DNA from 2 places in the Alkaliphilus metalliredigens QYMF genome. Region 2 is predicted to be linked to the other one. Evidence: a T-box and tRNA genes for the amino acid it is inferred to sense, from the RefSeq annotation. Region 2 holds a T-box; the other holds one or more tRNA genes.
What was found. The T-box of region 2 lies ahead of tyrS (tyrosine--tRNA ligase). A T-box ahead of a tRNA ligase gene usually reads a tRNA of that ligase, here a tRNA-Tyr.
Positions count from the first base shown of each region.

Region 1: it encodes a tRNA-Tyr, which carries the amino acid that the T-box ahead of tyrS (tyrosine--tRNA ligase) is inferred to sense. The anticodon was not compared.

Region 1 covers NC_009633.1:4,444,557-4,448,725, forward strand. Annotated here, with positions in the region: gene AMET_RS21405 (potassium channel family protein) at 1-68, shown strand, start outside; tRNA gene AMET_RS21410 (tRNA-Gly) at 204-277, opposite strand; tRNA gene AMET_RS21415 (tRNA-Met) at 314-390, opposite strand; tRNA gene AMET_RS21420 (tRNA-Met) at 474-549, opposite strand; tRNA gene AMET_RS21425 (tRNA-Phe) at 627-702, opposite strand; tRNA gene AMET_RS21430 (tRNA-Ile) at 712-788, opposite strand; tRNA gene AMET_RS21435 (tRNA-Pro) at 794-870, opposite strand; tRNA gene AMET_RS21440 (tRNA-Trp) at 877-952, opposite strand; tRNA gene AMET_RS21445 (tRNA-Ile) at 975-1,051, opposite strand; tRNA gene AMET_RS21450 (tRNA-Pro) at 1,066-1,142, opposite strand; tRNA gene AMET_RS21455 (tRNA-Ser) at 1,152-1,243, opposite strand; tRNA gene AMET_RS21460 (tRNA-Ser) at 1,258-1,346, opposite strand; tRNA gene AMET_RS21465 (tRNA-Lys) at 1,355-1,430, opposite strand; tRNA gene AMET_RS21470 (tRNA-Gly) at 1,435-1,509, opposite strand; tRNA gene AMET_RS21475 (tRNA-Leu) at 1,537-1,619, opposite strand; tRNA gene AMET_RS21480 (tRNA-Tyr) at 1,704-1,788, opposite strand; tRNA gene AMET_RS21485 (tRNA-Thr) at 1,801-1,876, opposite strand; tRNA gene AMET_RS21490 (tRNA-Asp) at 1,890-1,966, opposite strand; tRNA gene AMET_RS21495 (tRNA-Val) at 2,092-2,167, opposite strand; tRNA gene AMET_RS21500 (tRNA-Glu) at 2,180-2,254, opposite strand; tRNA gene AMET_RS21505 (tRNA-Met) at 2,261-2,336, opposite strand; tRNA gene AMET_RS21510 (tRNA-Leu) at 2,351-2,439, opposite strand; tRNA gene AMET_RS21515 (tRNA-Asn) at 2,445-2,519, opposite strand; rRNA gene rrf (5S ribosomal RNA) at 2,528-2,644, opposite strand; rRNA gene AMET_RS21525 (23S ribosomal RNA) at 2,825-4,169, opposite strand, start outside.
Region 2 covers NC_009633.1:3,699,442-3,703,610, forward strand. Annotated here, with positions in the region: gene AMET_RS17710 (pyridoxal-phosphate-dependent aminotransferase family protein) at 1-984, opposite strand, end outside; T-box leader at 1,197-1,418, shown strand; gene tyrS (tyrosine--tRNA ligase) at 1,487-2,716, shown strand; gene AMET_RS17720 (DegV family protein) at 2,883-3,731, shown strand; gene AMET_RS17725 (DUF362 domain-containing protein) at 3,734-4,169, opposite strand, start outside.

The DNA.
Region 1 (4,169 bases), 750 kb from region 2:
ACTGGAAGTACTTTAACCAGACTTACGATGCTGATAGTAGTTTAATTGAATATTTTAAAAATTTATAGTTTATTCCTTAACAATTTTTTTGTGGTAAGTAGTTTAAAACTAGATATTAGTATTACCATTTCCATATAAAAAAGCTCTGTATTATAAAAATACAGAGCTTTTTTATATCGTTAGATTCAACATGTAATAAATAATGGAGCGGGTAGAGGGAATCGAACCCTCGCGATCAGCTTGGAAGGCTGAAGTTCTACCACTAAACTACACCCGCTTATTTTTATATAATCCATATTGTTCATTGTTTAGATGGTAGCGGCAACAGGAGTCGAACCTGTGACCTTTCGGGTATGAACCGAACGCTCTAGCCATCTGAGCTATGCCGCCAGATATTTGAGCACTTATCATTTTAAATAGTGCTTAAAATTGAGTACGACATGAAGTGATCCGATAGCAACAACGTAATTTTTTGGTTGCGGAGGCAGGATTCGAACCTACGACCTTCGGGTTATGAGCCCGACGAGCTACCAGTTGCTCCACCCCGCGTTATGCTATATTTTTCCAAATCTTTAGTTTGATGTGGTACTCAGCTTCGCTGAATTTCATTAAACCTAAAGACTTGATGGTGCCCAGAGGCGGAATCGAACCACCGACACGGGGATTTTCAGTCCCCTGCTCTACCGACTGAGCTATCTGGGCTTATTTAATTGGTGGGCTCAAGTGGACTCGAACCACCGACCTCACGCTTATCAGGCGTGCGCTCTAACCAGCTGAGCTATGAGCCCTCTTGTGGTCCGGGTGAAGAGATTCGAACTCCCGACCCCATGGTCCCAAACCATGTGCGCTACCAAACTGCGCTACACCCGGTTGAATTGGCAGGGGTGACAGGATTTGAACCCACGACACGTGGTTTTGGAGACCACTGTTCTACCAACTGAACTACACCCCTGTACTTCTATTTATTATATATATGGTGGGCCTTCAGGGATTCGAACCCCGGACCTGCCGGTTATGAGCCGGACGCTCTAACCAACTGAGCTAAAGGCCCCAATTTTTTTCATTTGGTCCGGGTGAAGAGATTCGAACTCCCGACCCCATGGTCCCAAACCATGTGCGCTACCAAACTGCGCTACACCCGGTTAAAAAAATGGCGGAGAAGGCGGGATTCGAACCCGCGCGCCGCATACACGACCTAACGGTTTAGCAAACCGTCCTCTTGAGCCTACTTGAGTACTTCTCCATATTTTGTTTTAATGGCGGAGAGGGTGGGATTCGAACCCACGGTCCCTTTCAGAATCACTAGTTTTCAAGACTAGCTCCTTAAACCGCTCGGACACCTCTCCTTAATTGATGGTGACCCATCCGCGACTCGAACGCGGGACACCCTGATTAAAAGTCAGGTGCTCTACCGACTGAGCTAATGGGTCAAAATGGAGCGGAAGACGAGATTTGAACTCGCGACCCTCGCCTTGGCAAGGCGATGCTCTACCACTGAGCCACTTCCGCATATCTGTTATTCATTTAGTTTTAAAATGGTGCGGGTGGAGGGACTTGAACCCCCACGGTCGCCCGCTAGATCCTAAGTCTAGTGCGTCTGCCAATTCCGCCACACCCGCATTTGTAATGGATGTTAGCTACTGTACAGCTAACTAAGTGACTAACGCCCAATTATAGATTTGGGTTATCTACTTATATTTAAATGGTGGAGGGAGAAGGATTCGAACCTTCGAAGTCGCTGACAACAGATTTACAGTCTGCCCCCTTTGGCCGCTCGGGAACCCCTCCTGATTATGAAAATGGAGCTGGTGATGGGATTCGAACCCGCGACCTGCTGATTACAAATCAGCTGCTCTACCAATTGAGCTACACCAGCTTATTATTTTAAATGGCGACCTGGAAGGGACTCGAACCCTCGACCTCCAGCGTGACAGGCTGGCATTCTAACCAACTGAACTACCAGGCCGCGTTATTTTCGCAGTCTCGCATCACAAATTTGTTCACTCCCTTTTGGTCGTGCAAATTTGGTGCGAATGTTGCGTTTAACCTACTACCGATTTACTACAAACGTAAATCGAGTTAGGTTATAAATGGTGGGCGCAACAGGGCTCGAACCTGTGACCCCCTGCTTGTAAGGCAGGTGCTCTCCCAGCTGAGCTATGCGCCCTGGGAATAAAAATGGTGACCCCTAGGGGAATCGAACCCCTGTTACCGCCGTGAAAGGGCGGTGTCTTGACCGCTTGACCAAGGGGCCTTGTAATGGTTGCGGGGGCAGGATTCGAACCTACGACCTTCGGGTTATGAGCCCGACGAGCTACCAGTTGCTCCACCCCGCGTTGTAAATAAAAAGTGGTGCCGAAGACCGGAATCGAACCGGTACGATCTTGAAGGACCGCAGGATTTTAAGTCCTGTGCGTCTGCCAGTTCCGCCACTTCGGCATATATGGCTCCTGGGAGAGGACTCGAACCTCCAACCTGTCGGTTAACAGCCGAATGCTCCACCATTGAGCTACCCAGGAACAATAAAATATCGCGACGACCTACTCTCCCAGGCAGCTGCCCGCCAAGTACCATCAGCGCTGAAGGGCTTAACTTCTGTGTTCGGGATGGGAACAGGTGTGACCCCTTCGCTATAGTCACGATATTAACTTACCTTCAGTAAGTATTTTTAGAGGAAGTTATAAACTTTCGACTTTCTTTTACTTTGAAGTTAATTCAAGGTTAGAAAATCGTAAGTTTCTAACTAAGCGACTGCCATGAAATCATAGATTTCAGGCAGCTGCTTAAGTTCTCTCAAAACTACACAATGTTATGGATATTTCTTTTGGTCAAGTCCTCGACCTATTAGTATTGGTCAGCTGAGTACATTACTGCACTTACACCTCCAACCTATCAACCAGGTAGTCTTCCTGGGGTCTTACTCTCTTTCGAGATGGGAAATCTTATCTTGAGGGGGGCTTCGTGCTTAGATGCCTTCAGCACTTATCCCTTCCATACGTAGCTACCCAGCGATGCTCTTGGCAGAACAACTGGTACACCAGAGGTATGTCCATCCCGGTCCTCTCGTACTAAGGACAGCTCCTCTCAAATTTCCTGCGCCCGCGACGGATAGGGACCGAACTGTCTCACGACGTTCTGAACCCAGCTCGCGTACCACTTTAATGGGCGAACAGCCCAACCCTTGGGACCTACTACAGCCCCAGGATGTGATGAGCCGACATCGAGGTGCCAAACCTCCCCGTCGATGTGGACTCTTGGGGGAGATAAGCCTGTTATCCCCGGGGTAGCTTTTATCCGTTGAGCGATGGCCCTTCCACTCGGAACCACCGGATCACTAAGCCCGACTTTCGTCCTTGCTCGACCTGTATGTCTCGCAATCAAGCTCCCTTTTGCCTTTGCACTCTACGCACGATTTCCGACCGTGCTGAGGGAACCTTTGGGCGCCTCCGTTACTTTTTGGGAGGCGACCGCCCCAGTCAAACTGCCCACCTGACAGTGTCCCAAGACCGGTTTCACGGTCTATGGTTAGAATTTCAGTACTACAAGAGTGGTATCCCAAGGTCGACTCCACCAAGACTGGCGTCCTAGTTTCAAAGTCTCCCACCTATCCTGTACATATAGTACCAAAATCCAATGTCAGGCTACAGTAAAGCTCCACGGGGTCTTTCCGTCCTGTCGCGGGTAACCAGCATCTTCACTGGTATTACAATTTCACCGGGTCTATTGTTGAGACAGTGCCCAAATCGTTACGCCTTTCGTGCGGGTCGGAACTTACCCGACAAGGAATTTCGCTACCTTAGGACCGTTATAGTTACGGCCGCCGTTTACTGGGGCTTAAGTTCAGTGCTTCGCTTGCGCTAACACGTCCCCTTAACCTTCCAGCACCGGGCAGGCGTCAGCCCCTATACTTCGTCTTTCGACTTAGCAGAGACCTATGTTTTTGGTAAACAGTCGCTTGGGCCTATTCTCTGCGGCCGGATAAGGCTTATGGAGTAAATCCTTCACCAAATCCGGCACCCCTTCTCCCGAAGTTACGGGGTCATTTTGCCGAGTTCCTTAACAATAGTTCTCCCGATCGTCTTAGGATTCTCTCCTCACCCACCTGTGTCGGTTTGCGGTACGGGCACTTTATAGTCTCGATAGAGGCTTTTCTCGACAGTGTGGAATCA
Region 2 (4,169 bases):
TTTATCCTTTAAATCACCATAACCATTTGAAATCGCATATCCCTTTTCACCTAATTTACCATTTAAATCCTTAATGCTGATTTCCTTGGTATTCTTTATTGTGGTCAGGGTGTTAGAAGCATATTTTTCCTCTGGTAATAACGCAAAATTTTCCGCAGCCCATTCCCTAACATATTTTGCCATTTCCAAATGTCTAGCAAATCGTTTGTCTAGACCTTCGTCTAAAATTTTTGTTAATTGATAATCTAAGGCATACATATGAGAAATAGATGGAGTGGAGGGATATTGATAATCCTTTTTTTGAATATAGTCATATAGTTCTACGAGATCAAAATACAAGCCTCTGTTTTCCACTTTCCGAGCAGCATCTAATGCCTTTTGTGAGAAAGAACAAACCGCTAATCCTGGAGGGAGTCCCAGACACTTTTGTGTTGATGCGATGCAAATATCCACACCTAATTCATCTACGGGAATTTTTGTTCCCGCCAAGGAACTTACTGTATCAAGGCAAAAAATCACATCTGGATACCTTTTGATCACTTCAGCGATCTCTGCCACAGGGTTCATGACCCCTGTAGAGGTTTCATTATGGGTTATTGTAATTAAATCATATTTTCCTGTTGATAGCGCTGCTTCTACCATTTCTGGTGTGGTGGGTTGCCCCATCTCAGAAGAAAATTTATCTGCAGGAACGCCATTGGCCTTAGCCATTTTAAACCAACGATCACCAAATGCCCCCACAGAAAAAACTGCAGCTCTTTTTTGAGTGCAAGATCGAATGGCACCTTCCATTAATCCACTACCTGAGGAAGTAGATAACAATATTTCATTTTTTGTGTACATCAGTTGACGCATTTTATCAGAAACACTTCGCTGCAATACAGAAGCATCCTTGCTTCGATGACCAATCATTTGTGTCCCCATTTTTTCTAATACATCTTCAGAAACAGTAACGGGACCTGGAATAAATAATTTTTTAAGCATCAAAAAACCTCCTTATAATTTAACACTTTTCGTTCATTATACAGAATATTTCAATCAATTCAAAGCTTTATTAGTTGTCGGCACAAAAGATTTCGCTAACTTAACCTTACCCAAAATATCCAAAACTAAAATGTTTTTTGCTTTTTATTTTCCTTTCTTGCCTTTATACGCATATTTGTGATAATATAGGATAAAAATAATAGACAATGAATAATCAAACGATGAAAGAACTCAGTAGTCCCCATGGTTACAATTTAGAGAGCAATCCGGTTGGTGAAAGGTTTGCAGCACATGGCAGGATGAATTACACTCTGGAGTTTCGAAGTGAAAGCTTCGACGGTTACCAGCCGTTATTGGTTTAAGACATTGTGTTTTGAGCCCCACATAGACATGATGTAAATTAAGGTGGTACCACGGGTCCTCTCGTCCTTAGCTCTAGGATAAGAAGGGTCCTTTTTTATATGGTAGGAAAGTTCTGATTACTGATTAGGGAGGTTATCACATGTCAAATGTATTTGATATCTTAAAGGAAAGAGGCTTTATTGCACAAGCCACACATGAAGATGAAATTCAACAGCTTCTGGGGAAGGAACCGATTACCTTCTATGTGGGATTTGACCCCACAGCCGATAGTCTACACGTAGGTCATTTTTTACAGCTTATGGTCATGTCTCATATGCAAAAGGCTGGTCACATACCTATCTTTTTAGCCGGTGGCGGTACTGCCATGATCGGAGATCCCTCAGGCAAAACAGATATGCGTAAAATGATGACTCCAGAAACCATTCAGCATAATGTTGACTGCTTCATGGAGCAAACCAAACGATTTTTAGATTTTAGTGAAAACAAAGGAATAACCGTTAACAATGCAGATTGGCTGATGAGTTTAAATTACATTCCATTTATCCGAGAGATCGGAAAGCATTTTTCTGTCAATCGTATGCTTACGGCTGAATGCTTTAAAAGTCGTATGGAGAAGGGACTTTCCTTTTTAGAGTTTAACTACATGATCATGCAATCCTATGATTTCCTAGAACTCTTCAGAAGACACAATTGTCGTCTTCAGCTAGGTGGAGATGACCAGTGGTCTAATATCATTGCTGGAACGGATTTAATCCGCCGTGTCGAGGGAGAATCAGCCTATGGTATGACCTTCACACTGCTCACCACCAGCGAAGGAAAGAAAATGGGTAAAACTGAATCCGGTGCGATTTGGTTAGATCCCAATAAAACCTCTCCCTTTGATTTTTACCAGTACTGGCGTAATGTAGGCGATGCAGATGTTCGAAAGTGCCTATGTCTACTGACATTTCTATCTATGGAAGAAATCAATCGACTGGCTACTTTAGAAGGATCTGAGATCAATCAAGCCAAGGAAACATTAGCCTTTGAAGTCACTTCTTTAGTTCATGGAGAAGAGGAGGCTCGCAGGGCCCAAGAGGCTGCTAGAGCCTTGTTTAGCAAGGGTGCCTTAGGAGGTTCTTTTCCCTCTACGGAACTACCAAAATCCGAGTTTATTGATGGCATTGATGTCTTAACCCTACTTACAAAACTCCAACTGGCTTCATCTCGCGGTGAAGGTCGACGCCTGGTACAACAGGGTGGCATTTCGATAAATGATGAAAAAATAGTAGAAATTGAAGCAGTCATCAACCAAAGCAGTTTTTTAGAAGATGACACCCTCATGATTAAAAAAGGAAAAAAAGTGTATCATCAAGTTAGACTAGTATAACATTTTATCTGTACAATCATCTTTTTTTACAGACATAACTAACGAATAATCCACTAGCCTATCTACTAGTGGATTATTTCTTTATTTTTTATCATAAAAACTTTTATATTTCTTTGATCTTTAGTAATATAGAGTATAAAGCAAAACATTTTATAGGGGTGAAAAAATGAATCTGATTAAAATTATCACAGACAGTACCAGTGACTTACCATTAAGTCTCCTTGAAAAAGAGAAAATTCCGGTCATCCCTTTATATATCAGTTTTGATGACCATACATACAGGGATGGTATTGACATGACACCCGCAGTGTTATATGACAAGGTTAAGGCCACCAAGGCACTTCCTAAAACCGCTGCCCCCTCACCCGTAGACTTTCGTAATGTATTTGAATCTTATATTGATCAAGGAATGGATATTCTCTACATAGGGCTTTCTTCTAAGCTTTCATCAACCATTCAAAATGCACGAATTGCTGCCTCTGAATTCCCGGAGGGTCGAATAGAAGTGATTGATTCCCTTAATTTATCTGCTGGGATCGGCTTATTGGTGATAGAAGCCTTGGATCTTGTTAAAACAGAAAAGCCTCTTCATGAAGTTGCCACTGAAATCCGTCATTTGATCCCTAAGGTGACCACTTATTTTGCTGTTGATTCTCTAGATTATCTTCACAAGGGTGGCCGATGCTCTGCTGCTTCAAATTTTTTCGGTAGTATCTTAAAGATTAGACCGATACTTAAGGTAGATGGTGGTAAGATCTTGTTAGATCAAAAAGTTCGTGGCAAAAGAGAGCGTCTTATCAAAGCCATGCTAGATAGGATTTATGCAGACCAAGAGAAGTTAAATCCTAAAAGGGTGATCATTAATCACTCTTTCTGCCCAAAAGATGCTGGGTATTTAAAGAGTGAACTTGAGAAGACCCTTGACATTGAGGAAATTCTGATGACAACTGCCGGTTGTGTTATATCTAGCCATTGTGGACCAGGCACCTTTTCCATTGTTTATTCTCTTAAGTAGTCTTACTTGCCTTGATTACCATGAATATCTTTAATTTGATTGTTTTTATCTAAGACAATTTCTTGACCATATGCGGCCTTAGAAAAGTGCTTTTCAGCCTCTTCTAGGGTCATTCCTTTTATTGTCATGTTTTTAGGGTCTGCCTCTCCTACTTTAGCATGATGAAGGGCATATAGATACTGTACGGCTTGGGGCAAAAAACCCAAGAGCCTGGCCCCTACTGCGTCGGCAGCGATGGCATCCGTAGCAGCGATTACCAATCCTTTGGTATCAACAGCTTTACCATCGGATGGCCCTGTTCCAATCATGGCTTTATCCACACTAATAATAGCAATATCAATGGGTATTTTTTTTGCCATGGCTACAATAAAACCATGTAAATCCTCATGAATCCCTAGCTGTTTTTTAGGAAAACCATGAATCTCTGCCGGCGGCCAA